Regions from separate parts of the Dietzia sp. NPDC055877 genome, predicted to be linked through region 1. Evidence: riboswitches for the same ligand, from Rfam matches in the RefSeq annotation. Region 1 holds a riboswitch; each other region holds the start of a gene.
The links. Region 1 has a riboswitch for thiamine pyrophosphate ahead of ACWGLC_RS02745 (3-oxoacyl-ACP reductase). Riboswitches for the same ligand answer to the same signal wherever they lie in the genome.

Region 1 (7,005 bases):
GCCGTGTGGGCCACTGCCCTGGGCCGGTCCGAGGGCTTCACCCGGCTCGGACCCTCCGTGGTGTTCGGAGTGGCGCTGGTTGTGAGCATGGGCGGTCTCGCCTACGCGATGCGGGACCTGCCCGTGGGCACCGCCTACGCGGTCTGGGTGGGCATCGGCGCCTCGCTGACCGTGATCTACGCGATGATCACGGGCGCCGAGCCGGTGTCCGTGCTCAAGGTGATCTTTCTGCTGGTGATCGTCGGCGGCGTCGTCGGGCTGAAACTCGTCGGTTGAGGATCAACGGATCGACGGGTGGGATTACCCTTATGCGCGGTGCGGCGATCGGCGGCACACTCCCGCGTCGCATAGTGAGGCAAGTGCATGGTCATGGAAGCAATCTGGTTCGAGAAGAGTCCCGACGGGCCGTTGAAGGCTCAGGCGCGGTCGCCCAAGGGACGCAAGCTCACCTTGACGGGGCAGCCCGGGGATCTTGAGCCGGCCGCGGAGGGCGACGTCCAACTCGTCGGCAACATGACCTTGCAACACAATCTCTGGGCGTACGCCGGCTTCCGGCAGCAGGCATCGGAGATGGTGGACGATGAGGCGTCGTCTGCGCTTCTCAAGAAGGCAGAAGTACACGCGAAGGTCGCACAGCGTCTGACGGTGCTCATCGACGAACTCGGGAACGAATCCCGGGTCGGGTGGTGCTCCAACTGCATCGAGAAGTCGACCCACCACAAAGTGGAGAGCGCCAGCACGCAGACCTCGACCTACATCTGTGACGCCTGCGGGTCCGCCACCGACGTCTGTGTTGCACCCAGGTGCAAGAACATGGCAGTTCGCAGCCTCAACAGGGTGCATCTGCCGAGTTTCTGTGCCGAACACTCGCATACTCTCCCGAGTTTTGAGCGCGCGCGTGACCCCTTGGAGCGACTCGAGGATTTCGCCTCGTTCATGGAGTACGACAAGCCCAACCTCGCGAAGGGGTCCAAGCTTGGGCTCACTGCAGTTCTTGCGGTCGGGGCGGCTTTCCCGCTCGCGCTGATGGCTGCGCCGGCGGTGGGCGGCGCGGTCGGAGTTCTGGCGTCGAAGGTGGGAGCCGGCGCTGCGCTCAGTGGCGCAGCCGCGCAGAGTTTCGGTCTCGCACTCCTCGGTGGCGGTTCGGTTGCGGCCGGTGGACTGGGAATGGCCGGCGGGACAATGGTCGTCACCGCCGTCGGCGCAGCGCTGGGTGGTGCGCTGGGGGCGTCGGTGACCAATGCCTATCTGCGCGATGACAAGTCGTTCAAGCTGGAACTGTTCCGGGAGGGCACCGGTACACCGGTGATCATCGCTCGGGGTTTCACCACCGAGGGCGATATCCAATGGTGGAAGTCGGTCGGGTTCGTTGAGCAGACGTACCCGGATCAGCCCATCTACTTCCTGCACTGGGGCTCGAAGGAACTCAACGATGTGGCTCTCCTATTGGGTTCGATCGGTGGAGCTCAGGCGGGACGCTTCGCGGTCGGCGCCGTCGCGAGGAAAGCTAGTAAAGCTGCGGCCGGAAGACTCAGCCCGCTGATGCCGGTGATGGTCGCAACGGATCTGGCCAAGAACCCATGGCATGTGGCACGAGTTCGCGCGGACAAGACCGGAGTGATCTTGGGCGACATCCTCGCCCGATTCGAGGGCGAGGCGATCCTGGTCGGACATAGTCTCGGCGGCCGGGTGATGGCGACTGCGACACAAACCCTGTCCAAAGCCAAGGCAGGCAAGAAGGTCCGGGATCTCAGAATTCTCGGGGCTGCGATCGGCCAGAAGTTCGACTGGGCATCGGTTGCATCGACCACCTCGGGGTACGTGGTCAACTACTTCTCTCGAAACGACGCGGTTCTCAAGAATGCGTACGCGGTCGCGGAAGTCGGCAGCGTCGCCGTGGGGCTCAAGGGAACCGGGTGCGAGGCTCCGAACCTCGTGGATGTCGATGTCTCGGACACGGTTCCGAACCACAACTCGTATTGGGAGAACATCACGGGTGAATGGAAGATCCGTGTATAGAACCGGCGTAGGTCCAGAGCTCGTCGAAGGTGTGAAAGCGAGCCATTTGATCGCAGAGGTACGACGGGTTGCTGGAGCGCAGTGCACGCAACACTGTCGATCAGATGGATGATTCCGCCGGGATGTACGACAAGACCGAGGACATCGTCGAGGGCATCTGTGACCGGTTCAGTGGCGTCGGCCGGGCGATGGGGCACGCTGTGGCTCGCGGTATGACTTAGGCTGGGCCGCGACACGGGGTGCCGCCCATCCGGGCAGCTGAGATCACACCCGTCGAACCTGATCTGGGTAGTTCCAGCGAAGGAATGTCGATACCGCGGCCGCGTCTCTGCGCAGGTAGGCGGGTATGCATCGCCACCCTTCGCGGGAACCGCCGGAAAGCGAGTGGCAGTGAATTCCGGGAACAGCGTGCGTATCGACGAGCAGGTAGTCCTGGTCACCGGCGGAGCCCGGGGCCTCGGTAAGGAAATCGTGCGGGCGTTCGGGCGCGAGGGCGCGCTCGTCGTCGTCAACTACCGTCGCAGCGCCGAGGCCGCGGCCGACCTGGTCCGTGAGCTCGGCGAGGACCGCGCCGTGGCGGTCCGGGCGGATGTGACCGACGACGACGAGGTAAGCAGCCTCGTCGAGGCGGCACGTACCCACTTCGACAGGCCGATCACGACGGTCATCAACAACGCCCTCGCCGACTTCGAATTCAACGGCGACGCCCGCCCCTCGCCCGAGACGCTGACCTGGGCGGACATGGAAGCACAGCTGCGCGGCGCCGTCAAGGCGACGCTCGCCACCACCCAGGCGGCGCTGCCGGGGATGCGCGAGGGCGGGTTCGGGCGGATCGTGAACATCGGTACCAACCTGTTCCAGCACCCGGTCGTGCCGTACCACGACTACACGGCCGCGAAAGCTGCCGCGCTCTCGCTGACCAGGACCCTGGCCACAGACCTCGGGCCGGACGGCATCACGGTCAACATGGTCTCGGGCGGGCTGCTGCGCACCACCGACGCAAGTGCCGCTACACCTGAAGAGGTCTTCGACCTCATCGCCTCGGGCACGCCGCTGCGTCGCGCGATCGAGCCCGCCGAGTTGGCGGACGCGGTGCTGTTCTTCGCCTCGCCGTGGGCGCGGGCGGTGACGGGGCAGAACCTCATCGTGGACGGTGGTCTGGTCAAGGGCTGAGAGGAGACGCTGTTTCAGCGAGCCCTCACGACTCGACGACGTCGTGAGGGGCTCTGACGTCCGACCCATGACAGATGTCACCGGGTAAGTCGTGACAGCCAGCCCTGTTCAGGCGGGCGCTGGCCGACGATCGTGGAGGCATGGTCAAGCACAGCCCAGCCCACACCCCACCCGCCGAAGCCACGGCCACGGGTCGTTCTCCCGGTGTCGGTCCGCGGCCGCCGGCTCTGGAGTTCCGGGACCTGGGCCAGACGTTCACGGTTCGCGGATCCGGACCCGTCCGCGCGATCCGCGGGCTCGACCTGCGCATCGACCCCGGAGAGGTGGTCGCGCTCCTCGGCCCGAACGGTGCGGGCAAGACCACCGCGCTCGACATCGCCCTGGGGCTGACCGAACCAACGGAGGGCCAGGTCCGGGTGTTCGGCGAGGCCCCGCGAGAGGCGATCGCGGCCGGCCGGATCGCCGCGGTGCTCCAGACCGGAGGTCTGCTCGCCGACCTGACGGTGGAGGAGACGGTCCGCGCGATCGCGGCACTCTACCGCCGGACGCTGTCGGTCGGGGAGGTGCTCGAGCGGGCGGGGATCGCCGAACTCGGCGGCCGCAGGGTCGCCCGGTGCTCGGGTGGTGAGCAGCAGCGCCTGAGGTTTGCGCTCGCGCTGCTGTCCGATCCGGACCTGCTCATCCTCGACGAACCCACCGCCGCGATGGATGTGGGGACCCGCCGTGAGTTCTGGGCGACCATGCACTCTGAGGCCGCATCCGGGTCGACGATCATCTTCGCCACGCACCACCTGGAGGAGGCGGAGGCGTTCGCCGACCGCATCGTGTTGATGGCGCGGGGGCGGATCGTCGCCGACGGCCCCGTCGACCGCGTCCGCGCCATGGCCGCCGGCAGTCGCGTGACCGCCGTCTGGGACCCGATGGCGGGCGAGCCGTCGCCGGAGGAGTTGCCCGGTGTCACCGCCGTTGACCGCACGGCTGCCCGGGTGATCCTCACCAGTTCGGACAGCGACGCCACCGCGCGCGTCCTTCTCACCGAGACGTCCGCGCGCGAGGTCACCATCTCGGCCAGGTCGCTGGACGACGCCTTTGTCACCCTCACCGCCGATGGTCCTGCAGACCCTGCACTGGCCGACACGGCACCCGTCGACCCTGCCGCTACCGACACCGATCCGGAGGCCACCCGATGAACGTCACCTACTGGGCCATCGACCTGCGCCGGACCCTGCGCGACATCACCAACATCTTCTTCATCGTCGGCCTGCCGCTGGTCATGTACTTCGTGTTCGGCAGCGCGCAGAGCTACCGCGATGCACCCGTCGCGCACGGCAACGTGGGCGCCGTCGTCATGATCTCGATGGCCGTCTACGGCGCGGTCACCGCCACCACCGCCATCAGCGGTGGGGCCGCCCTCGAGCGTTTCCAGGGGTGGGGCCGCCAGCTCGGACTCACCCCGTGGAGCGGCGCCGGCTTCGTGGTGACCAAGTCCGCCGTGGCCATGACCATCGCGGCCGTGCCCGTCCTCACCGTGGGCATCGCCGGCGCGGCCACCGGCGCGCAGGCCACACCGCTGGCCTGGGTGCTCTCGCTCGGCGCGGCGTGGCTCGGCTCCGCGGTCTTCGCGGGCTACGGACTGAGCGCGGGAATGGCGTTCCGCTCCGAGTCCGCGTTGGGGGTCGCGGGCGGCAGCCTGGTCCTGCTCGCGTTCGCGGGGAACCTGTTCATCCCGCTGTCGGGCGTGATGCTGGACCTGGCGCGCTTCACACCGCTCTATGGGGTCAACGCGCTGGCCCGCTATCCGATCACCGGCGGCGTGGTGGCCGACGGCGTGGTCGATCCGGTGTGGTTGCCTGTGCTCAACGTGGTTGCCTGGGCCCTCATACTGGGTACGACAGCCGCGGTGCTGGTACGTCGCCGCCGCGGTCGGGTGTGAGGAGCGACCGGGCATGACGAGCGGTGAGAGTACGACGACGACAACGGCAACGCGTGCGTCCCCGTCACCAGTGGCGGACCCGGAGGTCAGCGCGAAGTCGGTGAACGATGAAGCAGCTGCGGGGCCGTCGCGGTGGCGGCGATTCCGCTCCGCGATCACCGGTCCGAGTGTGCTGTTCTCGCTGATCTGGCAGGTCTTCCTGATCTACCCGATCCTCGCTGTGGTCTTCTCCGGGGCCCCCGCCGCGCCCACGGTGCTGGGGCTGGTCTCGATCGCGGCGTTCTCCGCGGTCTACCTGGCTGCCTTCGCCTCACCTGCCGTGACCGAGGGATACCCGCTACACCTGCGCAGCTCCGGTGCCGCCGGACCATCGGGGCGAGTCGCCGGCGATCTCCGCGACCCTGCCCGGGAGGAGCCCGCGCCGCTCGGGCTGGGCTACCTGGCCGGGCTCGTGATCTGCACTTTCGGGACCCTCCCGGCGGCCGGGCTGAACGGGCCGGTCAACTTCGTCCCGTTCCTCGCCTGCTTCGTTGCTGCCGCGTGGCCGATCCGGCGGAGCGTGCCGACCGCGATCACGCTGATCGTCATCGGCACCGTCGCGGCCCTGGTCGAGAAGACGTGGGGGATGCTGGTCCCGGGGTTCCTGGTGATCCCCGTGGTGCTGTCGATGCTGGGCACACGGATCTCGGTCGGCATCAGCGACCGAGAGGGCCATTACCGGCGGGCGCTGGGTGTGGCAGAGGAGCGCGCAAGGGTCGCGCGCGACCTGCACGACGTCCTCGGACACACCCTGACGGCGCTGACGATCCGCGCCCAGCTGGCCCGGGCGCAGCTCGACTCCGACCCGGACGCCGCCCGGGCCGAACTGGAGAACATCGAGAACCTCACGAGGACAGCCCTGTCGGAGATGCGGCAGACCGTGTCCGGCATGCGGGTGGCGGATCCGGTGCAGGAACTCGCCGGCCTGACCGATTCCTTGCATACCGCGGGTATCGATGTCGTCGTCGTCGGGTCCCCTTCTCTCCTCCCGGACGCGCGGTCGGGCCTGGTGGCCTGGACTCTCCGCGAGGCCGGCACCAACATCGCCCGCCACTCGGGCGCGGGGAACGTGACTGTCGAGTTCTCCCGCGACCGGCTACGGATCACCGACGACGGCGTGGGGGTCGACGCTCGCCGCGCCGCCCACTCTGACGTCGGCCGGACCATCTCGGCTCCGGCGGGGCAGGGCCTGCCGGGGCTCGCGAGCCGGGCCGAGGACGCCGGCGCACGGTTCGTGGTCCGCGACCGGGGCGCGGCGGAAGCGGCGTCGGTCACCGGCACCGTCGTCGAAGTGGGGTGGCCGCGATGACCGAGCCGATCCGGATCATCCTCGCCGACGACCAGGCGCTCGTGCGGGGCGGGCTCGCGGCACTGCTGGCGATGGAGCCGGACATCGAGGTGGTGGCCGAGGTGGGCCGCGGCGACGAGCTCGAGGCCGCGGTCGCCCGGCATCTGCCCGACGTGTGTGTGGTGGACATCGAGATGCCGGGCGGTGACGGCATCACCGCGACCCGGCGCATCCGACAGGACCATCCGGACGTGCGGGTGCTGATCGTGACGACCTTCGGGCGGCCCGGATACGTCAACCGGGCTCTGGAATACGGGGCCGGTGGATTCGTGGTCAAGGACACCCCGGCGCGCGAGCTGGCCGAGGCCGTTCGGAAGGTCAACGCGGGGGAGACGGTGGTCGATGCCCAGCTGGCACGGGAGTCGATGGCCGCCGGCCCGGACCCCCTGACCCCGCGCGAGAAGGACGTCCTGCGCGAGGCGCTGACAGGGGCCCGCATCGCCGACATCGCGGCCGAACTACATCTGACGCAGGGGACCGTTCGCAATCACCT
Region 2 (7,005 bases), on a different contig from region 1:
GTGTGTGATGTCCTGGCCCGCCGGGCTCGGGGAACTGGGAGAAGAGAACGACGACGACGGCGCCATCCGCCACCAGTACGCGCATGTCACGGACATCTTTCCGACCGTGGCCGAGCTGGCAGGGGTGGAGATTCCGAGGAGCCGGGCGGGCCGGGAAGCGCGGCCGCTGGACGGCTCCTCGATGGTGGCGGCGCTGAAGGACGCCGACGCGCCGAGCAGTCACGGCGACCAGTACTACGAGTGCCTCGGTGAGCGCGCGTACTACGCCGGCGAGTTCGAGCTGGTGGCCCGCCACGCCAAGGCGACGCCGTTCTCCGCGGACCGATGGGAGCTCTTCCGACCCGAGAGCGACGCGGTGCAGCTCGAGAACGTGGCCGACCAGCACCCGGAGGTGGTGGCCGATCTCGTGGCCCGCTGGGAGACGGCGGCCCGGGACAACATGGTGTATCCGATGTCCAACGGCAGTCCGCTGCACTTCTTCCAGCGTGACCCGGCCGAGCAGCGTCTGGCGGTGGAGACCGTGATGGTCCCGGAGACCCCGCCGCTCGAGCGGTTCCGGGCGAGTCAGCTCATCGACGGCCGCGGGTTCACCGTCGAGGTGGCGCTGGGCGCGGACGGCTTCCGGGCCAGTGACGAGGGAGTTCTTTACGCCCATGGAGGCCAGGAGGCGGGCGTGGTCCTCTTCGTGAAGGACGGCGCCCTTCAGGTGGAGCAGAACGCCTGGGGCCGGGCCCTGACCTCGGAGCCGGCCGACATACCGGCGGGCGCGACACGGTTCGGCCTCCGCGTCGACGCTCCGGGCAGAAGCAGGTGGATCGTGGCTCTCGAGATCGACGGTGTCCCGGTCGCGGAGGGGATCGAGTTGACGCAGCTGTCGTGGCTGGTGCCGTTCAGCGGGATCTCGGCGGGCCGGATGCACCGATCACCGGTGTCCGCCGACCTCTACCGTGCGCACGGCATGTTCCCCTACTCGGGCACGTGGGAGACCGTGACCATCCGGCCTGGTGCGTTCTCGCCGGACGCGCCGTCTCAGCTCCTCGATGTCATCCGGACGATGGGCGCGGCCACGCAATAGGGCGGCCACACAACAGAAGGGGCTGCCCCGGGTTCCGTACCCGGAGCAGCCCCGTCCTTCGTCGTCAGACGGCGTCTCGGGTCAGTACCCGGCCGTCGCAGCCGCGCCGACCAGGACGAAGATGAACACCACGTAGAGCACGATCAGCAGTACCACCAGGGCCAGCGAGATCATCCCGAGCTTCTTGGCGGTCGCGCTGGCCGCCTCCGCCTCGGCGTGCCGGCCAGCCGCCCACAGCGGGTAGACCTGCAGTGCGCGGGTCATCGCGACGAACGACAGCGGCCAGAAGAACAGGATCGAGGCGACCGCCCATCCCACGTTCGATGGCGGACCGATCTGCGTCGCACCCGCGCTGCCGAACGACGGGTTCTGTGCGGCGTAGTCGGCCTGGGCGTAGCCCGGCTGGCCGAAACCCGACTGCCCGTAGCCCGACTGGCCGGGCGCCCCCTGCCCGTACGCGGACTGCGCGTTGTACCCGGTCTGCGACGAGTAGTCGGTGTAGCCGTTGTCCTGGCCGGAGTTGTCACCCTGGGGCGGGTAGGTCATGTCGATCCTTCGTTCGTGGCGGTTCACTCGAACGCCCAGACTACGCCCGCCACCTGCGTCTCAGCCGCGCGCATGAGACCCGCGCGCGTCAGTTGGCCGCGACGAGTAGCTGATACTCGGGGAACCGGACGAGGAAGCGCCGCACGTAGCTGCACACGGGACGGATCCTGGCCCCGTCGAGCCGCATCCGGGTGAGCACCAGGCTGACCAGCAGCCGCGCGATGCCCTGCTGCCCGAATCGCTCCTCGATGACGGTGTGGAGAAGGATGAAGACCTCGCCGTCCATCTCATAGCCGACGAGCCCCATGAACGTCTCGTCGTCCCACAGTTCGAACCGATCGCGATCCGAGTTGTGGACCAGCTTCAACGACGTGGCGGTGGACATCTCGACTCCTTCGGGCCGACGGTGCTACTTCCGGAGACCCTACTCCCCGCGCTACCCTCGGACGGCACAACTTCATAACCCATCCACACGGGAGCCCGCCTCGGAGCGCGGGCTGAGAGGACGACCGGCCGGGTCGTCGACCGTAGAACCTGTCCGGATCATGCCGGCGTAGGGAGTTCTGGAAATCTCATGGTTGATCACGCATCTACTGACGCACGCCCCTCTACTTCTGTCGAGGACGTGACGTGCGGCCCCATCTATGCGAGCCGCAAGACGTACCTGGGTGTAGAGGCACCGGGGTACGACGACGACAACGCCACCACCCCGCCCCCGTTCACCGAGAACAACCCCGCTGGCTCGGGCGTCACCATGCAGGTGCCGGCCCGCAGGATCGAGCTGACCGACGGCACCTCGTTTGACGTCTACGACACCTCGGGCCCGTACACCGGCTACACCACCGCCGCCGACTGCCACGATCTCGCGGTGGGCCTGCCCCGCACCCGTGAGGAATGGCCACACCCGCGGCCGGTTCCCGTGTCGGTGTCGGCGTCGTCGGTGACGGCGTCGTCGGTGACGGCGTCGTCGGTGACGGCGTCGTCGTCACACTCGTCACCGTCGCCCGCAGCCACGTCGTCGGGCGCTCCCGCGCCTGCGCCTGCGCCCCTGGTCCGCACCCAACTCGCGTGGGCGCGTGCCGGTCTGATCACGCCGGAGATGCGGTTCATCGCCGCACGTGAGGGCGTCGACGTGGAGCTCGTCCGCGAGGAGGTGGCCGCGGGCCGGGCCGTCATCCCCGCCAACCACCGCCACCCGGAGAGCGAGCCGATGATCATCGGCAAACGCTTCATGACCAAGATCAACGCCAACATCGGGAACTCGGCGGTGACCAGCTCGATCGCCGAAGAGGTAGAGAAGATGGTGTGGGCCACCCGCTGGGGCGCCGACACGATCATGGACCTGTCCACCGGCAAGGACATCCACGCCACCCGGGAGTGGATCCTGCGGAACTCGCCCGTACCGGTGGGCACCGTGCCGATCTATCAGGCGCTGGAGAAGGTGAACGGCGACCCGGCCGCGCTGACGTGGGAGCTGTACCGCGACACCGTGATCGAGCAGTGCGAGCAGGGCGTGGACTACATGACCGTCCACGCCGGGGTGTTGTTGCGGTACGTCCCGCTGGCGGCCACGAGGGTCACGGGGATCGTCTCGCGGGGCGGGTCGATCATGGCCGCGTGGTGCCTGGCCCATCACCGGGAGTCGTTCCTCTACTCCCACTTCGCCGAGCTGTGCGAGATCCTTGCGCGCTACGACGTCACGTTCTCTCTGGGGGACGGGCTCCGGCCCGGGTCGATCGCGGACGCCAACGACGAGGCCCAGTTCGCCGAACTACGGACCCTCGGCGAGCTCACGCGGATCGCCAAGGCGCACGGCGTGCAGGTGATGATCGAGGGGCCCGGCCACGTGCCGATGGACAAGATCGTGGAGAACGTGCGACTCGAGGAGCAGTGGTGCGAGGAGGCACCGTTCTACACGCTCGGGCCGCTGGCCACCGACATCGCGCCGGGGTACGACCACATCACCAGCGCGATCGGGGCCGCCCGGATCGCCGAGGCCGGCACCGCGATGCTCTGCTATGTCACGCCCAAGGAGCACCTCGGGCTGCCGAACCTGGACGACGTCAAGACCGGCGTGATCACCTACAAGATCGCCGCCCATTCGGCCGACCTGGCCAAGGGGCATCCGCGCGCGCAGGAGCGCGATGACGAGCTGAGCCGCGCCCGGTTCGAGTTCCGGTGGAAGGATCAGTTCGCGCTGGCCCTCGATCCGGACACCGCTCGGGAGTTCCACGACGAGACCCTGCCGGCCGAACCCGCCAAGACCGCCCTCTTCTGCTCGATGTGCGGCCCGAAGTTCTGCTCGATGCGCATCTCGCAGGACATCCGCGACTACGCCGCCGAGCACGGGCTGGAGACAGTGGAGGCGATCGAGGCGGGGATGGCGGAGAAGTCCGCGGAGTTCGCCGACGCCGGCGGGCGCGTCTATCTGCCCCTCAGCGGCGCCTGACCCTGCCCAGCCGCCGGCCCGGCGGGGCGACGGCCCGGCGCCAGCTCGAGCTAACCGGCTGCCGACCGTTCTGTCTCGCGTGGTCGCAAATCATGCTGACGCCGGGACCTGCCCTGGGAAATTGTGAGCGGGTCAGACCACTCGGCGGAATGTGGTCCGCGCAAGCCCCGCCCAGCTTCGGCCCGGCCCCGGCGGGACGTGCGCGCCGGGAATGCACACATCACCTGCACTTACGCGCCCGGAATGGTCCATTCCGGGCGCGTAAGTGCACCAAGATCGGGCGTTCCGGGCGCGTAAGTCGTACCTACCGGCCGGCGGGGCGGCTGCGGGACGCCGGCAGAGGCTGGGCGGCGGCAGAGCGGCGGGGGTGGGCGGCGGCGGGGCCGCGGGGGCCGGGATCAGGCGTCGCGGCGCAGGGTCACCACCAACCCCACGACCCACAGGGCAATACACACCGCGGCGAACCAGGCGAACGCCGGCCACTGGCCCCAGGTGACGAACCCGCGCATGGCTTCGCCCTGCGTCCAGTAGTCACCGTTGGAGAACGGCATCCAGGCGGCGATATCCTGGCCGATCCTGGGGATCAGCGAGACCATGCCCTCGACCGCCAGGATCCACACGAGGAACAACGAGATCGTGCCGGCCGCGTTACGCATCAGGTACGCCAGGCCCATCACCGCGACCGTGCCCAGCGCGGAATAAACCGGGAAGCGCCACAGCAGCGTCAGCCCCTCTCCGGAGAACGGGGTCCACTCGTCGTTGCCGGACAGCACGCCCGCCACGAGAAGCGAGACGATCACCGCGACGGCCACCACGATCATCGACAGCACGACGAACAGCACCGTCTTGGCCACCACGGCCGGCCACCGCGCGGGCGTGACCAGGAAGGTCGACCGGATCGTGTGGTAGCGGTACTCGCCGGTGACCGCGACGATCGCCGCGATCCACACCAGCAGCACCGTGAAGGCGCTGACGCCTGTGATCGCGAACAGCGGTGAGCTCCCGCCACCCGGTGCGCCCGCGACCGGCTCGCCGCCCGAGGACTGCTCGAGCTGGCCCAGGAGAACGGCGATCCCCAGCGCGAGGGCGATCCCGATCCCGTACAGCCAGTAGGCGCTCTTGGTGGTGGTGACCTTGATCCACTCGGACTTGAGAAGGTTCATCGGGCGGACTCCTGACCGTGGTACTCGACGTCCTGGTCGGTGAGGGCCATGAAGGCCTCCTCCAGCGACGCCCGCTTCTCGTGTAGTTCGTGGATCGTGATCCCCAGGCTGGCGGCGAGATCGCCCACCTGGCGGGCGCTCTGACCGTCGATCAGAAACACGCCCTGCTGCGCGTCGAAGTTGGCATTGACCCCCTCCTCGCGCGCCGCCGACGCGAACTCGTCAACGTGCGGGGTACGCAGAACGACCGCCGAGCTGGCCTGGGAGAGGAACTCCTCGACCGACGTCTGGGCGCGCAGCTGACCGCGGCCGATCACCACGAGGTCCTGCGCGGTCTGCGCCATCTCCGACAGCAGATGCGAGGACACCAGCACCGTGCGGCCCTCCGCCGCGCGGGCGTGCATGAACCGGCGGATCCAGAGGATGCCCTCCGGGTCCAGGCCGTTGACTGGCTCGTCGAACATGAGGATCTCGGGATCGCCGAGCATGGCCGTGGCCAGGCCCAGGCGCTGGCGCATACCCAGTGAGTAACCGCCGACCTTTCGACCGGCGACGTCGGCGAGACCGACCAGGGTCAGCACCTCGTCGACTCGCGAGACGGGAATGTCCGCCGCCGCGGCGATCATCTTCAGATGTGAGCCGGCGGAACGGTTGGCGTGGGTCCAGGACGCGTCGAGCAGACAGCCCACCGTCCGCGCGGGAGCGTCCAGCTCCCGGAACGAGACACCGTTGACCAGCGCTTCCCCTGAAGTAGGAGTGTCAAGACCGACGATCATGCGCATCGTCGTGGACTTTCCGGCCCCGTTCGGGCCGAGGAATCCGGTGACGACACCTGGTCGCACCGAGAAGGAGAGGTCGTCGACGGCGGTGGCCGCGCCGAAGCGTTTGGTGAGATTCCGTACCTCGATCATGGGGTCCAGTGTGCCTGCCCCGGCGGCGTGACAGGGAGCCGCCCTTCATCAACCGCCGTACATCAACAGGAGTTGGTCCATCACCGCGGCCACTCCCTCGGGCGCCGTGGGCTCGAGGGATGCGGGGGCCGAGTAGTTGACATTCAACGTCAGGTCGTCGTTCCGCAGGATGTACCTCGCCATGCCCGGCGAATCGTAGAAGACCTCGACTTCTTGGCCGTTATCCAGGGTTGTGACCTCGTTCGCCGGGTCCGCAGGGGTCTGGCCCTCGACCCAGTAATAGAGACTGGTCTCGCTGTACGGGCCCTCCTCCCAGGTGCACGTGGGCGAGGAACTGGCCCCTCGACCCCGAACCAGGTCGGCGGGATCCAAGGAGAGTCCGACCAGGAACGACTCATCCAGTCCGCACGGATCGATGTCCTCGGTGTTCGGCGCCTCGCTCACGCTCTCGGTGACGGTCTCGCCGTTCTGCGTGTGCGTGACCTCCGAGACAACGCACCCGCTCGTCAGGAGGACAGCCAGTGACGCGACCGGGACGAATCTCGTTCCGCGCACGCGGCGTCGCAGCGGTCCCGGAACAGGATTCGTGGCAATGTTCACGGTCCTTATTATGCTGCATTCTCCTCGCCGATCGGCGGTTCTCGACGCGGGGCACGGCGGTGGCAGTGAACGGGTATCCGATGCGCACCGGGCCCGCGGCCCGGCTTGCGGAGCCTAAACTCTCAGCATGGACGACGACGCCACCTCGGACCCCGACCACATCACCGCGGTGCGGGCCTCGGATGCCGAGCGCCACGAGACCGCCCGGATCCTGCAGGAGGCCTTCTCCGAGGGTCGGCTCACCGTCGCCGAGTTCGACGA
Region 3 (7,005 bases), on a different contig from region 1:
CTGCGCGCCGCCCCGTAGCCCGTAGTGGCCCTGGCCGGGGGAAAACGAGGGGAGCATGACGTACTCGCCCATGGTGATGGTGCCGCCGGCCATGTCCTCGGTGCAGCGGCTGGTCTCATCCGGGGTCCGTATGTCGCCGCCCGAGGCCCACACTGCGTCGTTTCCGCCGCCGCCACACGCGGTGAGGGTCAGGGTGGTGGCGGCCAGAACCGCGAGGGCGAGCTTGTTCACAATGCCTCCAGAAGCAGGGCGAAGCGCTGACACACAGCCGACGATGCTCGGAGGAGCTCGTCCTTAACAGCGGACGTTACTTCGTGTCGACACGTGTAATCGCGGCTTTCGCCGATTCTCGCGGCGCTGCCCGCCCGAAGGGTGGTGGAGCGGTCCCCGTCAATCGCACGGCCGTAACAGGCACGGGCGCGGGGTCCGATATACCGTGTAGGACAACAGATTCCGATCGTGAGGAGTAACGATGTTCCCTGAAGGCTCCCTTGAGAACCCGCTGCGCTACCTTTTCGGCCCCGGGCCGGACGAGCCGATGTGCTTGGCGCTGACCCCCGAGTGCATGGGTTTGCTGCCCTTCCTCGCTTCGCGGTTTAGCTTCGGTTCCTGAACCCGGCGAACGTACGCAACGCATCGGTCGCCCACAGGAGTAAATGGGTCAGGAGTAGCGGTGCGATGAGGACCAGCGCGCCCCAGCCCGTGGCTGCAACCGCGACCCCGTGCCCCCACCACGACCAGAGGTCACAGAAGTAGTCCGGAAGGCGTGACAGATTCTCTCTCATCGTCGACCCAGCCCCGGCGCGGGGCGCGTCGTCGTGTTGCCTCGCGAGTTCCACGTCGGTGAAGAACTCGGACGCCTCGGAGGCGGTAGTGGCCACGCGAAACTGCGCGGGGGGAGGGGAGTGCGGAACCGAGTACATGTCTGGAATTCGACGCCGCGAGTGCATTGGATGGCAATGCCCGGCTCTGAACGGTGGAGGAAGTTCGTGTCATTGACTCGCCGTCTGATCGTTCCCACCGTCGTGGCCCTCATCCCGTTGGGCCTGGCCGCCTGCGGCTCGAGCGGATCGGGGTCAACGGCGACCACGGTGACGGAGACGACGACCGCAGCGGCGGCTCCGCAGGTCGCCGATGGCGGGGCCCCTGAGGCAGATCAGGCGCCCGGAACACGCGCGGAACCCCCGGACAACGAGGCCATGCTCGAAGTGACCGTCCGCGGGGAACAGGGCGTCCTCGGGCTCCAGTACTCCGGTTCCGTTCCAACCGGTTCGCCGGGACCCGCGAGCAACAAACTCATCACCGGGCCGGGCGGGTGCTTCGCGGTTGCCGGAGCCGGAGCACCTCAACTGGCGATCTTCCCGTCCGACGCCACGTTCGTGCTGCAGAACGGCAAGCCGTCGGTGACGGTCGACAGGGCCGAGCACCCCGTGGGCCGCGAGCTCAACGCGGACACCACCGTCGTGCCTGTCGCACAGGTGGCCGGTGTGCCCGATCGATGTACCCGCGGCGCCGCTGGCACTGTTCTGGTCCTCTCCTGACGGCGCCACGATCGACGTCGGTGTGGGACTACGCCGACGACACGGCGCATCGAAGCGTCATCCGCGGTACCTGGCCCCGCGATGCGTATCGGGCAGCCGGTCACCTCGATCGAACATCCGGGCTCGGAGAGTGCCGGGTTCCGCGTCCAGCGGGTACCGTCCCCGGCGCTGCAGCTCGGGCACGAGATGCTCGATGACGTCCTCCCAGGTGCCCGGGTTGAGCGCGTAGGCCAGGTTGAACCCGTCGACGTCCGTTTCCGCCATGTAGCTCTCCAGGGCGTCGGCCACGGTGACCGCCGAGCCCACCACCACGGGTCCGCCCGTCGCGTTGAACCGGGCGCTGTCACGCAACGTCCAGCGTCCGTCGGCGTCCGAGGCCCCCGACAGGCTCGACACAGTGGTCTGGATCGCTTCTGTTGCGACCGGGTCCATGGGTGCGTCGAGGTCCTGTCGGGATAGATCAATTCCGGACCATCCCGAGTTGAGCACCAGATTTCCCGTCTCAGAGGCGTAGGAGAAGATGTCTCGGTACTTTTCAGCTGCCGCCTCATCGGTCTGATCCACAACGATCGTGAGCAGCGCGTACACGCGTGCGGCATCCCGGCCCCGCCCGGCGGCCTCCAGCCCCTCCCGGATCCGGCTGACCTGGTCCCTGGTCTGGCCGATGGTCGGGGACGCCACGAAGATCGCCTCCGCGTGATCGGCCGCGAAGCGGATTCCCCGCGCGGACGCGCCGGCCTGGTAGATCACCGGGGTCCGCTGCGGAGAAGGCTCGGAGAGGTGGACGCCGGGGACCGTGAAGTACGTTCCCTCGTGGCGGATCGGGTGGACCTTCGCCGGATCGGCGTACATGTCCCGCTCCGCATCGAGCACCACCGCGTCGTCCTCCCAGGAGCCCTCCCACAGCTTGTAGAGCACCTCCAGATACTCGTCCGCCCGGTCGTAGCGCTCGTCATGGGAGAGTTGGTCGCTCTCGCCCAGGTTCTGCGCGGCACTCTTGAGGTAGCCGGTCACGACGTTCCAGCCCACCCGGCCCCGGGTGAGGTGGTCCAGCGTCGACATCCGCCGGGCGAAGGTGTACGGGTGCTCTGCCGAGGTGCTCGCAGTGATGCCGAAGCCGAGGTTCTCCGTCACCGCCGCCATGGCACTGACGAGCATCATCGGATCGTTCATCGGGATCTTTGCCGCCGTCTGCAGCGCAGCGTCGCTGCTCCCGCCGTAGACGTCATACGGGCCTAAGGCGTCCGCGAGGAAGAGTCCGTCGAACAACCCGCCCTCCAACAGCCGGGCGAGACGGGTCCACTGTTCGAGGTTCGTATAGTCCCGCGACCGATCTGCCGGATGCCGCCAGATCCCGGGGAGTTGATGCCCCACGCCGTTGATGGCGAAGGCGTTGAACCTGATCCTCCGGGTGTGCTGATCGTGCGCAGCGTCGGGTCGCGAAGCCATGGTTCTCCTTGCGGTGGTCGTGTGAGGGGTGACCACCGCTCGAGCAGGAGCAGCCGTGGCTACGCCGATGACATCCCTCCGCGAGTGCTAACTCGATCAGGTTCGCTCGGGTGTGATCTCAGCCCCGTCCAGGGCACCCCGTGTCGCCCCTCAGCCTACGCGTCGGCGTCAGCGTGCCTTGCCGGTGACGGCCAACAGGGGCCGCCTGGATTGCCGTGGAGACGGCGCTCAGACCCCTGACTTCGGCAGCCGCCACCAGTTCGCCGGCGGAGACATTGAGCCCGGTCTGCGAGGTGACCACCGCCCCCGCATCGGCCACGCGCAGGCCCGTCGCCGACTTCGCGGCAAAGAGGCCGTACCTGATGTGACCCACCGACGCCTCTCCCTACTCGTGCCCATGCGACGACGGCCGGGCCAACGCCATAAAGCTCGTCTACCGGGCGTAGTCATGCGGTCGGCGTTCGAGGCGTCCTGTCCCTGCGCTCCGCTCGGTCGCAGTCGGTTCGGGAAGTCGGATCATTCACCCCCGTCGGGTGCCGACCGCCCACACGAGGAAGTGCGTGGCGATCAGTGGTGCGATGACGACCAGCGCGCCCCAGCCCGTCGCCGCGACCGCCACCCAGTTGCTCCACCACACGCTGGCGTCATCGAAGTAGTTCGGCAATCGCGAGCTCGCCCGCGTCTCCTCATCGGGCGCTGCGGATGGCGTACCGGTGAACACGTCCGCTATGTCCGGGCCGGCGATCCCAACGCGGAAGTAGGCGGGGGAGTGAGGAACCTGGTCCATGTCCGCTATTCGGCACCGCAGGTACACCGGATGGGCCGCGTATGTTTAGTGACTGCCCACCTCGTCGTCGTCCCCGCCACCTCCCCCCCCCCGACCAGCGGGCACCCTCTCTCGGCGCTCGACGACTGCGCGCGGACCCCGAAGGCGGTTCCGTGCCGTGGCGAGCGCCCCTCCTGACGCCAGCGCATCCGTCAGAAGCTGGTGACGGATGCGCCGGCGACATCTCAGGTGCGGGTGGCGTCGCCAACGATGAACTCGGTGCGGTCCTCGGTGAAGTAGTCGCGTACCCAGTTGACCAGGGCGTTGTAGCGGGGACGTGCCGACGGCAGCAGGACATCATGCACTGCGAGCCATCCGGCGAATGCCAGCGGCCCGTGGAGCTGCTTGTGCGATCTGCCGACCTCCGCCACCGCGGCCATCCGACCGATCATCGCCATGAAGCCGCGATCGTGGTACTCGAACGCCGTACGCTGTGTGCCCTTGAGGTCGGCGAGGATGTTCTCGCCGGCCCACGCCCCCGCCTGCTTGGCCACCGCACCCAGGCCGGGGAGCGTCTTACCGGCACCGTCAGGGATGTTGGCCGCGTCCCCGAGCGCGTAGACGCCCGGGAAACCGGGAACTGTGAGGTCGTCATTGACATCCAGTCGGCCGCCCCTGCCGGGCGTGATGCCCGCTTGCCCGACCACGGGCTGTGCGTGCAGACCCCCCGCCCAGATCACGATCGGCGCGGCGAGGACCTCGCCGTCGGAGAGCGTCACGCCGTCGGCGCGCACCTCCTTGACGCTGGTGCCCAGGTGCAGCTGAACACCGAGCTCCTCGAGGTGCTCCTGCGCATACTGCTGAAGTTCCTCGGTGAAGGGGCCGAGAACCGTCTTGGCCAGATCAGCGAGGTGGACCGTGAAGGCCTCGCGAACCGCGTCGGAGTACGTTCGCGGCACCACCGTGTTGACGGTTTCTGCGATCGCACCCGCCATCTCGACTCCGGTCGGCCCGGCGCCCACCACGACGATGTTCGTGGGGTCGAGCGCCTCGCCGGCGGCCACCCGGGCGTCGGCCTTGTCGAACTGCTCGATAATCGCCGCCCCGAGCCGAGTGGAATCGCTGACCGAGTACAGCGGGTACGCGTGCTCGGCGGCGCCGGGGGTACCGAAGAAGTTCACGACGGCGCCGGCGGCGATCACGAGTGTCTGAGCGGAGTACACCGTTCCGTCGTCCACCGTGACCGTGTGTGCAGCGGCGTCGATAGCGGTGACCTCGGCGGTCAACACGCGCACGCTCGGACGCTTGCGGAAGATCGCGCGCAGCGGCTCGGCCACGTCACTCGGCGGGAGCTGCGAGCTGGCCACCTGATAGAGCAGTGGTTGGAACTGCGAATAGTTGTTGCGGTCGATCAGCAGTGTTGGGATCTTCGCTTTGCCGAGCCGCCTGGCTGCTGCCACGCCGGCAAAGCCGGCGCCGACAATGATGACCCGGTAGTTACTGGTCGCGTTGGTCATGGCTTCGTTACCTCAGTCTTTTCTGGCCGACGTCAGCCGTAGGTGTAGAAGCCGCGACCGGTCGATGTTCCGAGGTAGCCCTTGTCGATGAAGTCGGACTTGATCTTGTCCGCAAAAGCCTTCATCTCCGGGTCAGCACTGTCCTTGTTGAGCATGTAGGGCGTCATCATCCCCACGATGTCGTAGATCTGGAACGGGCCCATGGGCGAACCGGTGGAGATGCGCCACGTCTTGTCGACGTCCTCGATGCTGGCGATCTCACGCATGTAGAGCTTCGCTGCGGCCTCGAGGAACGGCACCAGCAGCGAGTTGAGGACGTAGCCCGGCTGCTCCTTGTGGATGCGGATGGGAACCATCCCGATCTGTTCGGCGAACCCGGCCGCGGACTCGAATACCGCGGGGTCGGTGTCGGGGTGCCCCATGACCTCGCAGGTGTTGAAGATCCACACCTGGTTGGCGAAGTGCATCGCGAGGAACTTGTCCGGACGATCCGTGAACGGCGCGATCTCGCTCGGCAACAGGGTGGAGGAGTTGGTGGCGAACACGGTCTTCTCGGGCGCTACCGCGCTGACCTTCTTCCAGGTGTCCTGCTTGATGTCCAGCCGCTCGGGGACCGCTTCGATCACTAGGTCGGCGTCCTTCACCGCGTCGGCGAGATCCGAGCTGGCGCGGATTCGCGAAACGGCAGCATCGATCTTGTCCTGCGTGGCGTCCGGGAGGTCCTTCAGGTACGACGCCCCGAGTTGCTCCCAGCGGGCGGGGAGCTTGGCCAGGATCTCGTCCGAGATGTCGTACGCCACGACGGTCTTCCCGAAATAGGCGGACTGGAAGATGATCTGTGAACCGAGGACGCCGGTTCCCAGCACGGTGAGGGTTTCCATGATCGGATTCCTATCTTGCAGTGGGAGAAGTGCGAACGTCGGTTACATTATCGAACTCTTATTTTTTTGAGGGGGCATTCAGAAGAACTCGCATCGTCCCTTTCCTGGCCGGGCCGGTTTTCGTGTTCCTGTGCCGCTGGCCAGGTTCGTTTGTTGACACCTGTCGACCGCGGCGTAATCTCCTTAAGGTGACTACCCTCGCCACCTTCCCCAACCTCATGTCGTCCGGCCGGATCGGCCCCATGTCGACGCCCAACCGCATCGTGCTGCCGGCCATGGACATGAACGTGTCCGAGGAGGGCGAGATCGAGCAGCGGGAGATCGACCACTACGTCGCCCGCGCGGCCGGCGGTGCGGGCCTGATCATCACGGGCGCGTGCGCGATCGCGTTCCCGGTAGGTGCGGCGTCCATGAAAGAGCCGGGGCTGTCGGATGACAAGTACATCCCCGGGCTCAAGGCGCTGGCCGACGCCGTGCACGCGGCCGGGTCGAAGCTGTGCGTGCAGTCCACCCACCACGGCAAGGTCGCGCGTGTGGACGTGGCCAACGACCGCCCGGTGCTCGCGCCTAACGAGCCCGACTACACCTACGACTACTCCGCGCTCGCCGACAGCACCCCCGAGGAGCTCGGCCGGATGGGCGCCGCCACCGCGGGCAAGCAGATCGTCTACAAGGAGATGACCCACGAGGACATCGCCTGGCTCATCGAGACCTGGGCCGAGGCTGCCGACCGCATCGCCCGCGCCGACGCCGACGCGATCGAGATCCACGTCGCGCACGGCTACATCTTGGGCGTGTTCCTCAACCGTCGCGACAACCAGCGCACCGACGAGTACGGCGGTGCATTGGTC

Region 2: linked by a shared signal. The riboswitch ahead of thiC (phosphomethylpyrimidine synthase ThiC) and the one ahead of ACWGLC_RS02745 (3-oxoacyl-ACP reductase) in region 1 are both predicted to bind thiamine pyrophosphate.
Region 3: linked by a shared signal. The riboswitch ahead of ACWGLC_RS12820 (LLM class flavin-dependent oxidoreductase) and the one ahead of ACWGLC_RS02745 (3-oxoacyl-ACP reductase) in region 1 are both predicted to bind thiamine pyrophosphate.

The regions. Positions count from the first base shown of each region.
Region 1 is NZ_JBSHCV010000002.1:119,971-126,975, forward strand. Features, by position in the region: gene ACWGLC_RS02735 (DMT family transporter) at 1-276, shown strand, start outside; gene ACWGLC_RS02740 (DUF726 domain-containing protein) at 370-2,019, shown strand; TPP riboswitch at 2,245-2,342, shown strand; gene ACWGLC_RS02745 (3-oxoacyl-ACP reductase) at 2,428-3,192, shown strand; gene ACWGLC_RS02750 (ABC transporter ATP-binding protein) at 3,333-4,382, shown strand; gene ACWGLC_RS02755 (ABC transporter permease) at 4,379-5,125, shown strand; gene ACWGLC_RS02760 (sensor histidine kinase) at 5,226-6,473, shown strand; gene ACWGLC_RS02765 (response regulator) at 6,470-7,005, shown strand, end outside.
Region 2 is NZ_JBSHCV010000008.1:34,497-41,501, forward strand. Features, by position in the region: gene ACWGLC_RS10505 (arylsulfatase) at 1-1,075, shown strand, start outside; gene ACWGLC_RS10510 (CD225/dispanin family protein) at 1,157-1,621, opposite strand; gene ACWGLC_RS10515 (GNAT family N-acetyltransferase) at 1,710-2,006, opposite strand; TPP riboswitch at 2,085-2,200, shown strand; gene thiC (phosphomethylpyrimidine synthase ThiC) at 2,196-4,070, shown strand; gene ACWGLC_RS10525 (ABC transporter permease) at 4,469-5,233, opposite strand; gene ACWGLC_RS10530 (ABC transporter ATP-binding protein) at 5,230-6,144, opposite strand; gene ACWGLC_RS10535 (hypothetical protein) at 6,193-6,744, opposite strand; gene ACWGLC_RS10540 (DUF1707 SHOCT-like domain-containing protein) at 6,872-7,005, shown strand, end outside.
Region 3 is NZ_JBSHCV010000012.1:72,070-79,074, forward strand. Features, by position in the region: gene ACWGLC_RS12805 (ABC transporter substrate-binding protein) at 1-231, opposite strand, end outside; gene ACWGLC_RS12810 (DUF1295 domain-containing protein) at 597-950, opposite strand; gene ACWGLC_RS12815 (hypothetical protein) at 990-1,541, shown strand; gene ACWGLC_RS12820 (LLM class flavin-dependent oxidoreductase) at 1,599-2,990, opposite strand; TPP riboswitch at 3,047-3,141, opposite strand; gene ACWGLC_RS12825 (DUF1295 domain-containing protein) at 3,511-3,777, opposite strand; gene ACWGLC_RS12830 (NAD(P)/FAD-dependent oxidoreductase) at 4,002-5,273, opposite strand; gene ACWGLC_RS12835 (3-hydroxyacyl-CoA dehydrogenase) at 5,306-6,154, opposite strand; gene ACWGLC_RS12840 (FAD-dependent oxidoreductase) at 6,397-7,005, shown strand, end outside.